Regions from separate parts of the Pseudomonas sp. SO81 genome, predicted to be linked through region 2. Evidence: predicted binding sites of a transcription regulator. Region 2 holds the regulator's gene; each other region holds the start of a gene.
The links. The regulator LexA, encoded in region 2, represses DNA repair genes until DNA is damaged. The targets are predictions, from matches to a motif close to CTGTNTNNNNANACAG.
Positions count from the first base shown of each region.

Region 1: recN (DNA repair protein RecN) is a predicted target of LexA. The motif match lies at 1,791-1,806, and genes of this name have one in related genera.
Region 3: imuA (translesion DNA synthesis-associated protein ImuA) is a predicted target of LexA. The motif match lies at 2,620-2,635, and genes of this name have one in related genera.

Region 1 covers NZ_CP126126.1:3,557,415-3,561,690, reverse strand. Annotated here, with positions in the region: gene dnaK (molecular chaperone DnaK) at 1-1,010, opposite strand, end outside; gene grpE (nucleotide exchange factor GrpE) at 1,114-1,683, opposite strand; gene recN (DNA repair protein RecN) at 1,831-3,504, shown strand; gene fur (ferric iron uptake transcriptional regulator) at 3,569-3,979, opposite strand; gene OH686_RS16605 (outer membrane protein assembly factor BamE) at 4,077-4,276, shown strand, end outside.
Region 2 covers NZ_CP126126.1:4,471,416-4,475,691, reverse strand. Annotated here, with positions in the region: gene nagZ (beta-N-acetylhexosaminidase) at 1-414, opposite strand, end outside; gene OH686_RS21380 (L,D-transpeptidase) at 451-975, opposite strand; gene OH686_RS21375 (TetR/AcrR family transcriptional regulator) at 1,016-1,723, opposite strand; gene lexA (transcriptional repressor LexA) at 1,967-2,578, shown strand; gene sulA (SOS-induced cell division inhibitor SulA) at 2,595-3,065, shown strand; gene OH686_RS21360 (hypothetical protein) at 3,130-3,363, opposite strand; gene OH686_RS21355 (DUF6586 family protein) at 3,421-3,939, opposite strand; gene topA (type I DNA topoisomerase) at 4,021-4,276, opposite strand, start outside.
Region 3 covers NZ_CP126126.1:506,055-510,330, forward strand. Annotated here, with positions in the region: gene OH686_RS02340 (YbaB/EbfC family nucleoid-associated protein) at 42-368, opposite strand; gene dnaX (DNA polymerase III subunit gamma/tau) at 379-2,496, opposite strand; gene imuA (translesion DNA synthesis-associated protein ImuA) at 2,692-3,297, shown strand; gene OH686_RS02355 (Y-family DNA polymerase) at 3,305-4,276, shown strand, end outside.

The DNA.
Region 1 (4,276 bases), 910 kb from region 2:
ACGTCGTCGATCTTGCTGGCGTCAATGCCGGCGTCTTTCAGGGCAATGCGGCACGGCTCGATGGTACGGGCGACCAGATCCTCGACCAGGGCCTCCAGCTTGGCGCGGGAGATCTTCACGTTGAGGTGCTTCGGACCGGTCGCGTCGGCGGTGATGTAAGGCAGGTTGACATCGGTCTGCTGGGACGAGGACAGCTCGATCTTGGCCTTCTCGGCGGCTTCTTTCAGGCGCTGCAGAGCCAGCGGATCGTTCTTCAGATCCATGCCGGACTCTTTCTTGAACTCATCGACGAGGTAGTCGATCAGGCGCATGTCGAAGTCTTCACCACCGAGGAAGGTGTCACCGTTGGTGGCCAGCACTTCGAACTGGTGCTCACCGTCGACTTCGGCGATCTCGATCACCGACACGTCGAAGGTACCGCCACCCAAGTCATACACGATCACGGTGTGGTCGCCCTTGGCCTTGTCCATGCCGTAGGCCAGCGCAGCCGCGGTCGGTTCGTTGATGATGCGCTTGACGTCCAGACCGGCGATGCGGCCGGCGTCTTTGGTGGCCTGGCGCTGGCTATCGTTGAAGTAGGCCGGCACGGTGATCACCGCTTCGGTCACGGCCTCGCCCAGGTAGTCCTCGGCGGTCTTCTTCATTTTCTTCAGCACTTCGGCGCTGATCTGCGGCGGCGCCATGTCCTTGCCGCTGGCCTGCACCCAGGCGTCGCCGTTGCTGGCCTTAACGATCTTGTAGGGAACCAGCTTGATGTCTTTCTGCACGACATCTTCTTCGAAGCGGCGACCGATCAGGCGCTTCACTGCGAACAGGGTGTTGTGCGGGTTGGTCACCGCCTGGCGCTTGGCGGACTGGCCGACCAGAGTCTCGCCGTCGTTGGTGTAGGCGATGATCGAGGGGGTAGTACGCGCGCCCTCGGCGTTCTCGATGACCTTGACGCTGCCGTTTTCCAGGATGGCCACGCAGGAGTTGGTGGTCCCCAGGTCGATACCGATGATTTTGCCCATGTTCAAACTCTCCGAAACTTTGTCGTTAACCGCGGCCTGTCATGCCCGCCGCGTCAGCTATGAATTCGCTTGCTGTAACAGATGGGGGTCGGCCCGATGGATTTCAAGCCTGCTCGTCGATGGAGGGCGGCGGCGCGCTCGGCGCCTTGCTCACCACGACCATGGCCGGGCGCAGCAGGCGACCGTTGAGCAGGTAGCCCTTCTGGAACACCTTGAGCACCGTATTCGGCTCGACATGGGTGCTCTCCTCCATCGCCATGGCCTGATGATGCTCCGGATTGAACGGCGTGCCGTGCGGATCGAGCGCTTCCAGCTGGTAGCGCTTGAGGGTGTCGTGGAACAGCTTGAGGGTCAGCTCCATGCCTTCGCGCACGGCCTTGATCGCCTCGTCGTTGGGATTGGACAGCTCCAGACCGCGCTCCAGGCTGTCGACCACCGGCAGCAGGTCGTTGGCGAACTTCTCCAGGGCGAACTTGTGCGCCTTCTCTACATCCTGCTCGGCGCGGCGGCGCACGTTCTGCAGGTCGGCGGCCACGCGCAGGGACTGATCCTGGGCGGCAGCCAGCTGCTCTTCAAGGATCTGCACGCGGGCGGCCAAGTCGTCGCCGGCGGTCGCCTCGGGGGCCAGTTGCTCTTCCGGGGTTGCCGGGTCCAGGGTCTGTTCGTCTGCCATTGGTTCCTCCTGTCTATACATCGGCGGGTCATGGCCCGCGCTTCTTGCCGCCTATATGGGGGCCGGTCGCACGGTTTCAAGGGTTATTGCCGGGACAAAACAAAACACTGTATAAATAGCCAGCACAAACTTTTGGGAGCGCTCTCCATGCTGGTGCACCTGTCCGTTCACAACTACGCCATCGTCGAACACCTGGATCTGGAGCTGGAACGCGGCATGTCCGTGATCACCGGTGAGACCGGCGCCGGCAAGTCGATCATGCTCGACGCCCTCGGCCTGGCCCTAGGCGATCGCGCCGACAGCGGCGCGGTCCGCCCCGGCGCCGACAAGGCGGACATCCTCGCCAGCTTCGACCTGGAAGACATCGCCGAGGCCCGCGCCTGGCTGGCCGAACGCGACCTGGACCACGACGGCCCGTGCATCCTGCGCCGCGTCATCACCAGCGAAGGCCGCTCGCGCGGCTATATCAACGGCGCGCCCTGCCCGCTCGGCGACCTCAAGGCCCTCGGCGAGCTGCTGATCGACATCCACAGCCAGCACGAGCACCAGTCACTGCTCAAGCCCGACACCCATCGCCGCCTGCTCGACGAATACGCCGGCAGCCAGGAGCTGGCGCGCCAGGTTCACCTGGCCGCTCAGCGCTGGCGCCAGACTCGCCAGGAACTGCAGCGCATGTCCTCGACTGGCGACGAGCAGCGCGCCCGCCACCAGTTGCTCAGCTACCAGCTGGAAGAGCTGGAGAACCTGGGCCTGGGCGACAACGAGCTGGAACGACTGGAGCAGGAACACAAGACCCTGAGCAGCGCCGAACAGCTGCTCGGCGCCTGCCGCCAGGTGCTCGACCTGTGCAGTGAGAGCGACGCCGGCAACGTGCTGTCCGCCCTCACCGCCAGCCTCAACCGCCTCACCGCCTTCAGCAGCCAGCCCGGCGCCCTGGGCGAGGCGACCAACCTGCTGGCCAGTGCGCAGATCCAGGTCGAGGAAGCGGTCGGCGAATTGAATCGCTTCCTCGACCATTTCGACGCCGACCCGCAGCGTCAGCAGTTGCTGGAAGAGCGCCTGGACGCCATCTACAGCCTGGCGCGCAAGCATCGGGTGCAGCCCTTCGAGCTGGCCGAGCTGCAGCAGCGCCTGCTGGAAGAGCTGGAAAGCCTCAACGCCGATGACGAGGCGGTAGAGCGTCTGGGCGAGGAGCTGGCCTCCTACGCTCGCCATTATCAGGAGAAGGCCGCCGAGCTGAGCGCCCTGCGCCAGCAAGCCGCCAGCCGTCTGGCCGAAGCCGTGCAGGTGGAGATGCAGACCCTCGGCATGCCCGGCGGACGCTTCAGCATCGAGCTGCAGGCTGGCAGTGCCGAAGAGCCGCAACCCCACGGCTTGGAGCAGGTGGAATTCCTGGTCAGCGCCAACCCGGGCCAGCCACTGAAGTCGCTGGCCAAGGTCGCCTCGGGCGGCGAACTGTCGCGCATCAGCCTGGCCATCCAGGTGATCACCGCGCAGACCTCGCGGGTACCGACCCTGGTGTTCGACGAAGTGGACGTCGGCATCGGCGGCCCCACCGCCGAAGTGGTCGGCCAGCTGCTACGCCGCCTGGGCGAGCGCGGCCAGGTGCTGACCGTGACCCACCTGCCGCAGGTCGCGGCCCAGGGCCACCATCATCTGTTCGTGCACAAGCAGCGCGACAGCGCCGAGACCCGCACCGCCGTGGCCAACCTGGATACAGCGCAGCGCGTCGAGGAAGTCGCGCGCATGCTCGGCGGCGTCGACCTCACCGAGGAATCCCTGCAGCACGCACGCAAGATGGTCACCAGCGTCCAGAGCTGACACTGCAAGCCGCCCATGAAAAAGGCGCCCCGCGGGGCGCCTTTTTCGTCTGACTCGGTACGCGTTACTTCTTCTTGCGCACGTAGAGCACCAGATTGTGATCGACCAGTTCGAAGCCGTGCTGCTTAACGATCTCTTTCTGCAGCTTCTCGATCTCTGGATCGAAGAACTCGATCACTTCGCCGCTATCGACGCAGACCATGTGGTCGTGGTGCCCGCTGTCGGCCAGCTCGAATACGGCATGGCCGCCGTCGAAGTTGTGGCGCTCGACCAGGCCGGCAGCCTCGAACTGGGTCAGCACGCGGTAGACGGTAGCCAGGCCTACATCTTCGCCGGCCTCCATCAGAGCCTTGTATACGTCTTCCGCACTCATGTGACGCTGGCCGGAAGTGGCCGAGTCGAGCATCTGCAGAATCTTCACGCGCGGCAGGGTGACCTTGAGGCCAGCCTTACGCAGTTCGTTGTTTTCAACCATGGTCAGCTTTCTCGTGGTTGCTGCTTCGCAGCTCCCGTTAATGCGGGTATGATCGGGGTTTAATTTGCCCAGCCAAGATAGTGGAAGTCACCCACCGATGCAAAACACCAAGCTCTTGCTGCCCAGCCTCACCCTCGTGGGTCTGTTCGCACTCGCCGGCTGTTCGTTTCCCGGGGTCTACAAAATCGACATCCAGCAGGGCAATGTCGTTACACAGGACATGATAGACCAGTTGAAGCCCGGAATGACCCAACGCCAAGTGCGGTTTATCATGGGCAACCCGCTGATCACCGATAC
Region 2 (4,276 bases):
CAGGCGAGTCGCCAGCTCGGCGTCGCCCTCGAAGCTGCGGCTGCCGACCACGGCGCTGCGCTGGTGGTCCAGGTCCAGCACCGGGGCGAAGCTGAGATCCAGGCCCACGGCCAGCACCTCGGTGGCCATCAGCCAACCGCAGTGCTCGGCCAGCTGCTCGGCGTCGTCGTTGTCGGCCAAAGCACGCATGGCCGGCAGACGCACGAAACCGTTGCGCAGGCGCTGCACGCGGCCGCCTTCCTGGTCCACCGCCAGCAGCAGGTCCGGACGCACGGCGCGGATGGAGGCGCACAGCTCGCGCACCTGGCGCGGGTCTTCGATGTTGCGGGCGAACAGGATCAGGCCACCGACTTCCGGCTGGCGCAGGATTCGGCGGTCTTCAGCGGTCAGCCAAGTGCCCTGGATGTCCAGCATCAGGGAGCCGTAGAGAGGTGTAGTCACGAAGAGTCCTTAACAGAGTTCGGCGGTCGCCCACTCGGGGCGCGGCGCCTCGTCGATCAGCACCGCGCAGTGCGGCGGTACACGGGGAAAGAGATCCAGCAGGTCGGCGTTGCGCAGGCGCACGCAGCCGTGGGAAAGCGGCACGCCCATGGGCTGGGTATCCGGCGTGCCATGCAGGTAGATGTAGCGGCGGAAGGTATCGACCTTGCCCAGGCGATTGATGCCCGGTTCACAGCCGCTGAGCCAGAGGATGCGGGTGAGAATCCAGTCGCGGCCTGGGAACTGCGCATCCAGCGCCTCGGACCAGACCTCGCCGGTCCAGCGCCGCCCACGCAGTACCGCGCCGAGCGGCAGGCCGTCACCGATCTTCGCCCGCACCTGATGGCGACCTCGCGGCGTGCAGTTGGAACCACTCTGCTCACCGGCACCATTCAGCGCGGTGGATACGGGCAGGCGCACGATCAGCTGCCCATCGGCGAAGCCGTACAGGCGCTGATCGGCAATGGAGATATGCAGGAAATCGAGCGGGCGCATGGGCCGCTAGCTTAGCCCATCGGCCTGCCCTGGCACAGGGTCAGACGGCCTTGGCGGTGACCGGCGACTTGGTTCTCGGCTTGAATTGGGCGGTGGCCAACGTCTCGTCATTCAGCCCGCTCTCGGCACGCATGCCGGCGGCTAGGAACGGCACCATCAGACGCATCACCTGCTCGATCGAGGTATCCACGCCGAAGTCGTTCTCGGCGATGGCGCGCAGGGCCTTGATACCAGACATGCTGAATGCCGCGGCGCCAAGCATGAAGTGCACGCGCCAGAAGATCTCCAGCGGCGGCAGCTTGGGCGCCACCTCGTTGAGCAGCAGCATGTAGCGGCGGAAGACCTTGCCGTACACCTCTTCCAGATACTTGCGCAGGTGACCCTGGCTCTGGCTGAAGGCCAGGCCAAGCAGGCGCATGAAGATGGACAGGTCGTTGCCACTGCGCGGCTTCACCGCCAGGGCCTGCTCCACCAGCATCTCCAACAGCTCTTCGAGGCTGGCCTTGGCATCCGGCTTGGCCAGGCGACGATCCAGCTCACGCTCGAGACTGATGCAGAACGGCCCGAGGAAGCGTGAGAACACTGCCTGGATCAGCGCCTTCTTGGAGCCGAAGTGATAGTTGACCGCCGCCAGGTTGACCCCGGCCTTGCTGGTAATCAGGCGCAGAGAAGTCTCGGCGAAGCCCTTTTCCGCGAACAGCTGCTCGGCAGCATCCAAAATGCGCTCAACAGTTTCTGATTGAGCCATGACATCCCCACCTGACAAACACTTGTTTGAAACATACGTTTCAGGCTGGCGCCCTGTCAAGTCTGACAAGACCTTTCATGGCTGCTCGGTCACGTATTTAACCATAGGTGAAATAAGGAAAAGCCAGAGCCGCTCCGCTGGACGGCAGAAATGGCCATTTCACCCTCGAAACGACACAGGGGTTGCCAGCACCGAATCACTGTATATAATCACAGCAACTGTATAAACAGACAGACCGCCAGCATGCTCAAACTGACGCCGCGCCAATCCGAAATCCTCGCCTTCATCAAACGCTGCCTGGAAGACAACGGCTATCCGCCAACCCGCGCGGAGATCGCTCAGGAACTGGGCTTCAAGTCGCCCAACGCCGCCGAGGAGCATCTTAAGGCCCTGGCCCGTAAGGGTGCGATCGAGATGACTCCTGGGGCGTCCCGCGGCATTCGCATCCCCGGCTTCGAGCCGGCAGCTGCCGAAGAAGAAGGCCTGCCGGTAATCGGCCGGGTCGCCGCCGGCGCGCCGGTTCTGGCTCAGCAGAACGTCGAAGACTCCTGCAAGATCAATCCGGAGTTCTTCCACCCCAAGGCCGACTATCTGCTGCGCGTACGTGGCATGAGCATGAAGGATATCGGCATCCTCGATGGCGACCTGCTGGCCGTGCACACCACCCGCGAGGCCCGCAACGGCCAGATCGTGGTGGCCCGCATCGATGACGAGGTGACCGTCAAGCGCTTCCAGCGCAATGGCAGCAAGGTCCTGCTGATCGCCGAAAACCCGGAGTTCGCCCCGATCGAGGTGAACCTGGAAGAGCAGGACCTGGTGATCGAAGGTTTGAGTGTCGGCGTCATTCGCCGCTGAGCATTAGGAGAGCTTCATGCAGTTCCCACAGTCGCTGAATCGTTCGCAACTTCCGCTGTTTGAAGCCTTCCTCGGCAATCCACTGACGCCGCTGCTCGACGATGTCGTAGAAAACCCCTGGCTCGACGAACCCGAGCCGTTCAGCGAGCTGCGCCTGTCAGGCTCGCTCGGCAACTGCCGCCATCTGCTGGGGCCGGTGCTGCGCGAGCTCAGCCTGAATCAGGATGCTCGCTGGCTGACCCTGATCGCCCCGCCCGCCTCCCTCACCACGGCTTGGCTGCGCAGCGTCGGCCTCAACCTGGATCGCCTGCTGGTACTGCAACCCAGCACCGGCCAGGAGGCTTTGGATCTTGCTCGCGAAGCACTGCGCCTGGGCCGCAGCCACACCGTAGTGAGCTGGATCGGCCTGCAGCCCAATCAGCGGGCGAGCCTGACCAGCGCCGCACGCCTGGGCAGCGCACAGAGTCTGAATATTCGTCTGGATTAAGGGTTACAGGAGGCGCAGACGGATAGCGCCTTCGAATCAAGCGCCCCTCGCGGGCGCCCGACAATCAATGCAGCACGCGCGGCTGCTCATCCTGCTCGATCTCACCTTCGGCCAGTCGGCCGGCCATCTGCACGCCGACATTGAGCATGGCCTTGGCCACCTCGACATGATGACCCTGCAGGAAGGCCTTGGCATCCGCCGAGAAGTCCAGGGTCACCAGCACTTCCTCATCCTCGGCACGGCGCAGAATGATGCGGCCGTCGGGCAGTTCGACAATTTCGAGGAAGGAAGTGGGCATAACATCGATCTCCTAGCGGGCTGTCAGTGTAACAGCCCTGACTTGCCGGCCCTAGCCTCAGCACTCGCTGAGCGACTCGCGGTAACGCAGCACCAGTTGCTTGAGCTGCTGCCGCCAGCTCTCCAACTCGTCACGGCTCAGGGGGGCAACTTCTTCCTCGACACTGACCGCTGCGATCAATGGCAAGGTCGGATCGACCTTGGCGGTTTTCGGCGCCTGCGGTGGCAGGAACAGCGCGGCGTAGGCGGCCAGTAGGCGGGCGAGCCAGCTTTCCGGCTGCTGGGCAATCTCCACCATTTCCGCCAGCTCGGGAGTCGGAGAAGACTGCAGCACCGCCTGGTTCAGCAGCAGCTCCACACGCGGAGCATTGGCCTCGGCCAGCTTGTAGTAGCCGGCAACCTCATGGCACAGGCCGAGCACCGCTCCGTACAGGTGGAACAGCGCAGCCTCGCGTTCGGCATGGACCAGCGCCTGGGCATTCGCTGCCTCACCGGCTTCGGCCTTGCGCAGACTATCCAGGGCCAGACCGGCGAAGAATATCTTCTGATTGGTACGGGTATAGAGTTCGTGGGCCATGACAATGCCTCGCAAGCGGTGTTGCTGATACTCGGAGATGGGTAGCCGGCGCCCTCACCGGGGCGCGCGACTGCAACGCGATCAGCGCTTGTCTTCCACCTTCCACTTGCCGCCGTCGAAGAAGGCGCGCCAGCCGGTGGGCTTGCCGTCCACCTCGCTCTGCACATACTGCTCCTTGGTCTTGCGGCTGTAGCGGATCACCGCCGGACGGCCTTCCGGATCCTTCTGCGGCGCCTCCAGCAGGAAGTGGTACTTGGGATCGATCTCGTCCTTGTGCGGCACCAGCTCCAGCACCAGCGGCGCGCGGGTCTCGCGGTTCTTGGGGAAACCGCTGGCG
Region 3 (4,276 bases), 880 kb from region 2:
TTGCAACACAGCTATGCGTAGTGGCTGGGCGGTACGTTTTATCAGAACGGCATTTTGAAGCCGGGGGGGAGCTGCATGCCTGCGGTCATGCCGGACATCTTCTCCTGGCTGTTCTGCTCGACCTTGCGCACGGCATCGTTCACCGCGGCGGCGATCAGGTCTTCCAGCACTTCCTTGTCTTCCTGCATCAGGCTGTCATCCAGGGTGATGCGCTTGACGTCGTGACGACCGGTCATCACCACGCTCACCAGGCCGGCGCCGGACTGGCCGGTGACTTCGGCGTTGGCCAGCTCTTCCTGCATCTTCTGCATTTTTTCCTGCATCTGCTGCGCCTGTTTCATCAGGCCTGCCATGCCGCCTTTCATCATGATGCTGTCCTCAAGTGTTCAAGGGTTCGATGGAGTCGGCGCGGATCGACGCGCCGAACTGTTGGATCATCTGCTGCACCAGCGGGTCGTCGTGGATCGACTGCTCGGCCTGGCGCTGGCGTTCGGCACGCTTGCGCGAAGCGGCCTGGGCCGGGGTTTCCTGCTCCGGACGCACCAGCTCGATACGCAGGTTCAGGGTGCGCCCCAGATGCTGGTTCATCGCGTCGTTCAGACGGCGCTGCTGAGTGGCATTGAACAGCGCGCTGTGCGCCGGGTCCAGGTGCAGCAGCCAGTCGTTGCCATTGGCTTCGATCAGGGTGCAGTTGGCGCCGATGCTGCCGGTCATGCCGGACAGCCCCAGGCGCGGGAACAGGTCGAGCCACTCGGCGGCCAGGCCGGTGGCCGGTTGCGCGGCCGGCAGCGGCTCTGCCACGGCAGCCTCCGGCTGGGCCGGCGCATCGAAATCGTAGTCGAGGCTGTCCGCATCGGGCTCGTAGTAGTCGTAGTCACCGGGTGGCGGCTCGTCGTCATCGTCGGCCTCTACGCTGGCGGCCGGCGCGCTGGCAGCCGTATCGACCACCTGCGCCGCCGACTCGCCCAGCGGCAGCGCCACCGGCGTCTCGGCAGGAGCTTCGACGATAACGGCCTGGGGCACGGTCGGAGCTTGCGCCGGAGCGACCGGCTGGCTCTCCTCGAGCGGAGCTGGCACGGCAGTTTCCCAGGGCACATCGACGGCCACGGCAGGCTCGGCAAGCGCCTCGACCATTGCCGCCGACTCGGCCGGCGGCGCTGCGATCACGGGAGCAGGAGCAGGTACGGGCGCAGGGGCAGCAGCCACCGGAGCCGGAGCCGGAGCCGGAGCCGGAGCCGGAGCCGGAGCCGCGGCAGGCTGGGCGACGGGCGCAGGCTGCGCAACAACCGGAGCAACGATAGCGGCCGGCGCGGCAACGGGGGCTGCGCCGGCCACCGGGGTCTTGTCGGAATCAGCTGTGGCCTTGCTGATCCCCAGATTCTTTAGCGGTGACCTTGGCGCACCATCGGCATCCGCCGGACGGAACGCCAGCATGCGCAGCAGCACCATCTCGAAGCCACCACGCGGGTCCGGCGCCAGCGGCAGGTCGCGGCGGCCGATCAGGCCCATCTGGTAGTAGAACTGCACGTCCTCGGCCGGCAACGCCTGGGCCAAAGCGAGCACCTTGTCGCGGTCGCCCTGACCGTTGTCCACCGCCTCCGGCAGCGCCTGGGCGATGGCCACGCGGTGCAGCACGTTGAGCATTTCCGAGAGCACGCCGTTCCAGTCCGGGCCCTGTTCGGCCAGGTGGCGCACCGCTTCGAGCAGCGCACGGGCATCGCCTTCCAGCAGCGCATGCAGCACGCCGTAGACCTGGCCGTGATCGAGGGTGCCGAGCATCGAGCGCACATCGCTCGCCACTACCTTGCCTTCGCCGAAGGCGATGGCCTGGTCGGTGAGGCTCATGGCATCGCGCATCGATCCATCGGCGGCGCGGCCCAGCAGCCACAGCGCATCTTCCTCGAACGGGATGCTCTCGGCGGTCAGTACATGGGTCAGGTGCTCGACCACCCGCTCCGGCGGCATGTTCTTCAGGGAGAACTGCAGGCAGCGCGAGAGGATGGTGACCGGCAGCTTCTGCGGATCGGTGGTGGCGAGCAGGAACTTGACGTGGGGTGGCGGCTCTTCGAGGGTCTTGAGCAGCGCGTTGAACGAGTGCGTGGAGAGCATGTGCACTTCGTCGATCAGGTAGACCTTGTAGCGCCCGCGGCTCGGTGCGTACTGCACGTTCTCCAGCAGCTCGCGGGTGTCCTCGACCTTGGTGCGGCTCGCGGCGTCGACTTCGATCAGGTCGACGAAGCGGCCTTCGTCGATCTCGCGGCAGACCGAGCAGGTGCCACAAGGCGTGGAGCTGATGCCGGTTTCGCAGTTCAGGCACTTGGCGATGATCCGCGCGATGGTGGTCTTGCCCACGCCGCGGGTACCGGTGAACAGGTAGGCGTGGTGCAGACGCTGGCTGTCCAGGGCGTTGATCAGGGCCTTGAGCACATGGGTCTGGCCAACCATCTCGCGGAAGCTGCGCGGGCGCCATTTACGTGCAAGAACCTGATAACTCATGAAAAACCGTCGCGGCTGGGAAAGCGGAAGTGGCTAATCCTAGCGGAGCACCGGGTAAATTGCATCCGCCGTGGACAGCACCCCTCATCGGAGCGGACTTGTAGAGGTGCGCCTTATCAAATACTGTTTTTATATACAGTATTTTAGCGACACTGCCATGCCCACCCTCCCCACTCCTTCTTCCCGGTGCTTCTCATGAATGCATCGGTCATCGCCCTGGATCGTCTGATCGACGAGCGCCGCGTCTGGAAGGGGCAACCCCAAGGCCAACCCAGCAGCCCGCAACCCAGTGGCCATAGCCGCCTGGACGCCGCCCTGCCCAGCGGCGGTTGGCCAGAGGCGGCGCTCAGCGAAATCCTCCTGCCCAGGCCGGGCCTGGGCGAGCTGCACCTGCTGTGGCCGACCCTGGCGCGCCTGAGCCAGGCCGGCGAGCGCCTGGTCCTGATCGCTCCACCCTTCCTGCCCTACGCGCCGGCCTGGCAGGTGGCCGGTATCGATCTGCACTGCCTGGAGATCGTGCGCACCAACGAGGAAGACGCCCTGTGGGCCGCCGAGCAATGCCTGCGCTCCGGCAGTTGCGGTGCGGTGCTGTGCTGGCCCAGTCAGGCCAGCGACCGCGCCCTGCGCCGCCTGCAGGTAGCCGCCGAAACCGGGCAGACCCTGGGCTTCGCCTATCGTCCGGCCAGTGCCGCCCATAACCCCTCGCCCGCCGCCCTGCGCCTGCTGCTGGAGGGGCCGGCGCAAGTGCGCGTGCTCAAGTGCCGCGGCGGCCTGGCGCCGGCGCGCGCCATCGCGCTCTGAGGCTCGAATGCGCTGGGCCTGCATCCTCCTGCCGCAACTGGCGCTGGACCACGCACTACGCCAGCGCGACGACCCGCAGGCGCCGCTGGCACTGCTCAGCGGGCCGGCCAATCGCCGCGTGCTGCAGGCGCTCAACCCGGCGGCGCGCGAGCTCGGCCTGCGTCCCGGCATGGCGCTGAACGCCGCCCAGCTGCTCAGTCGCGACTTCGCCACTGCCGACTACGACCTGGCCGCCGTGGAGCGTTGCCAGCAGTTCCTCGCCGCCTGGGCCTACCGTTTCAGCTCGCAGGTCAGCCTGCACTACCCGCGCGCCCTGCTGCTGGAGGTGCATTCCAGCCTGGCCCTGCTCGGCCCCTGGCCCCGCCTGGAGCAACGGCTGCGCACGGAGCTGGACGCCCTGGGCTATCGCCATCGCATTGTCCTCGCCCCCAACCCGGCCGCCGCCCGCGCCCTGGCCAATGCCCACGCCGAGCTGGCCGTCAACGAGCGGCAACTGCCCCGGGCCATCGCCCAACTGCCGGTCAACCGCGCCGGCCTGCCCGGCGAGATGGCCGGCGCCCTGGCACGCATGGGCCTGCGCCAGCTGCGCCAGGTCCTGGAGTTGCCGCGCGAAGGCTTGGCCAGGCGCTTTCCATCCCAGCTGCTGGAGCACCTGGACCAGTTGCTCGGCCACCGTCCGCTGGGGCTGGACTTCTACCTGCCGCCCGACGAGTTCAGCACGCGCATCGAGTTGAACTTCGAGGTTGCCTCGCACCAGGCCCTGCTGTTTCCGCTGCGCCGCGCCATGGGTGACCTGGCTGCCTACCTGGCCAGCCGCGACGGTGGCGTGCAGCGCTTCAGCCTGGCCCTGGAGCACCGCAGCGGCGTGGCCACCGAGCTGAAGGTCGGCCTGCTCGCCGCCGAACGCGACGCCGGTCTGCTCTTCGAGCTGACCCGCGTGCGCCTGGAACAGCTGCAACTGCCCGCGCCGGTGCTGGCC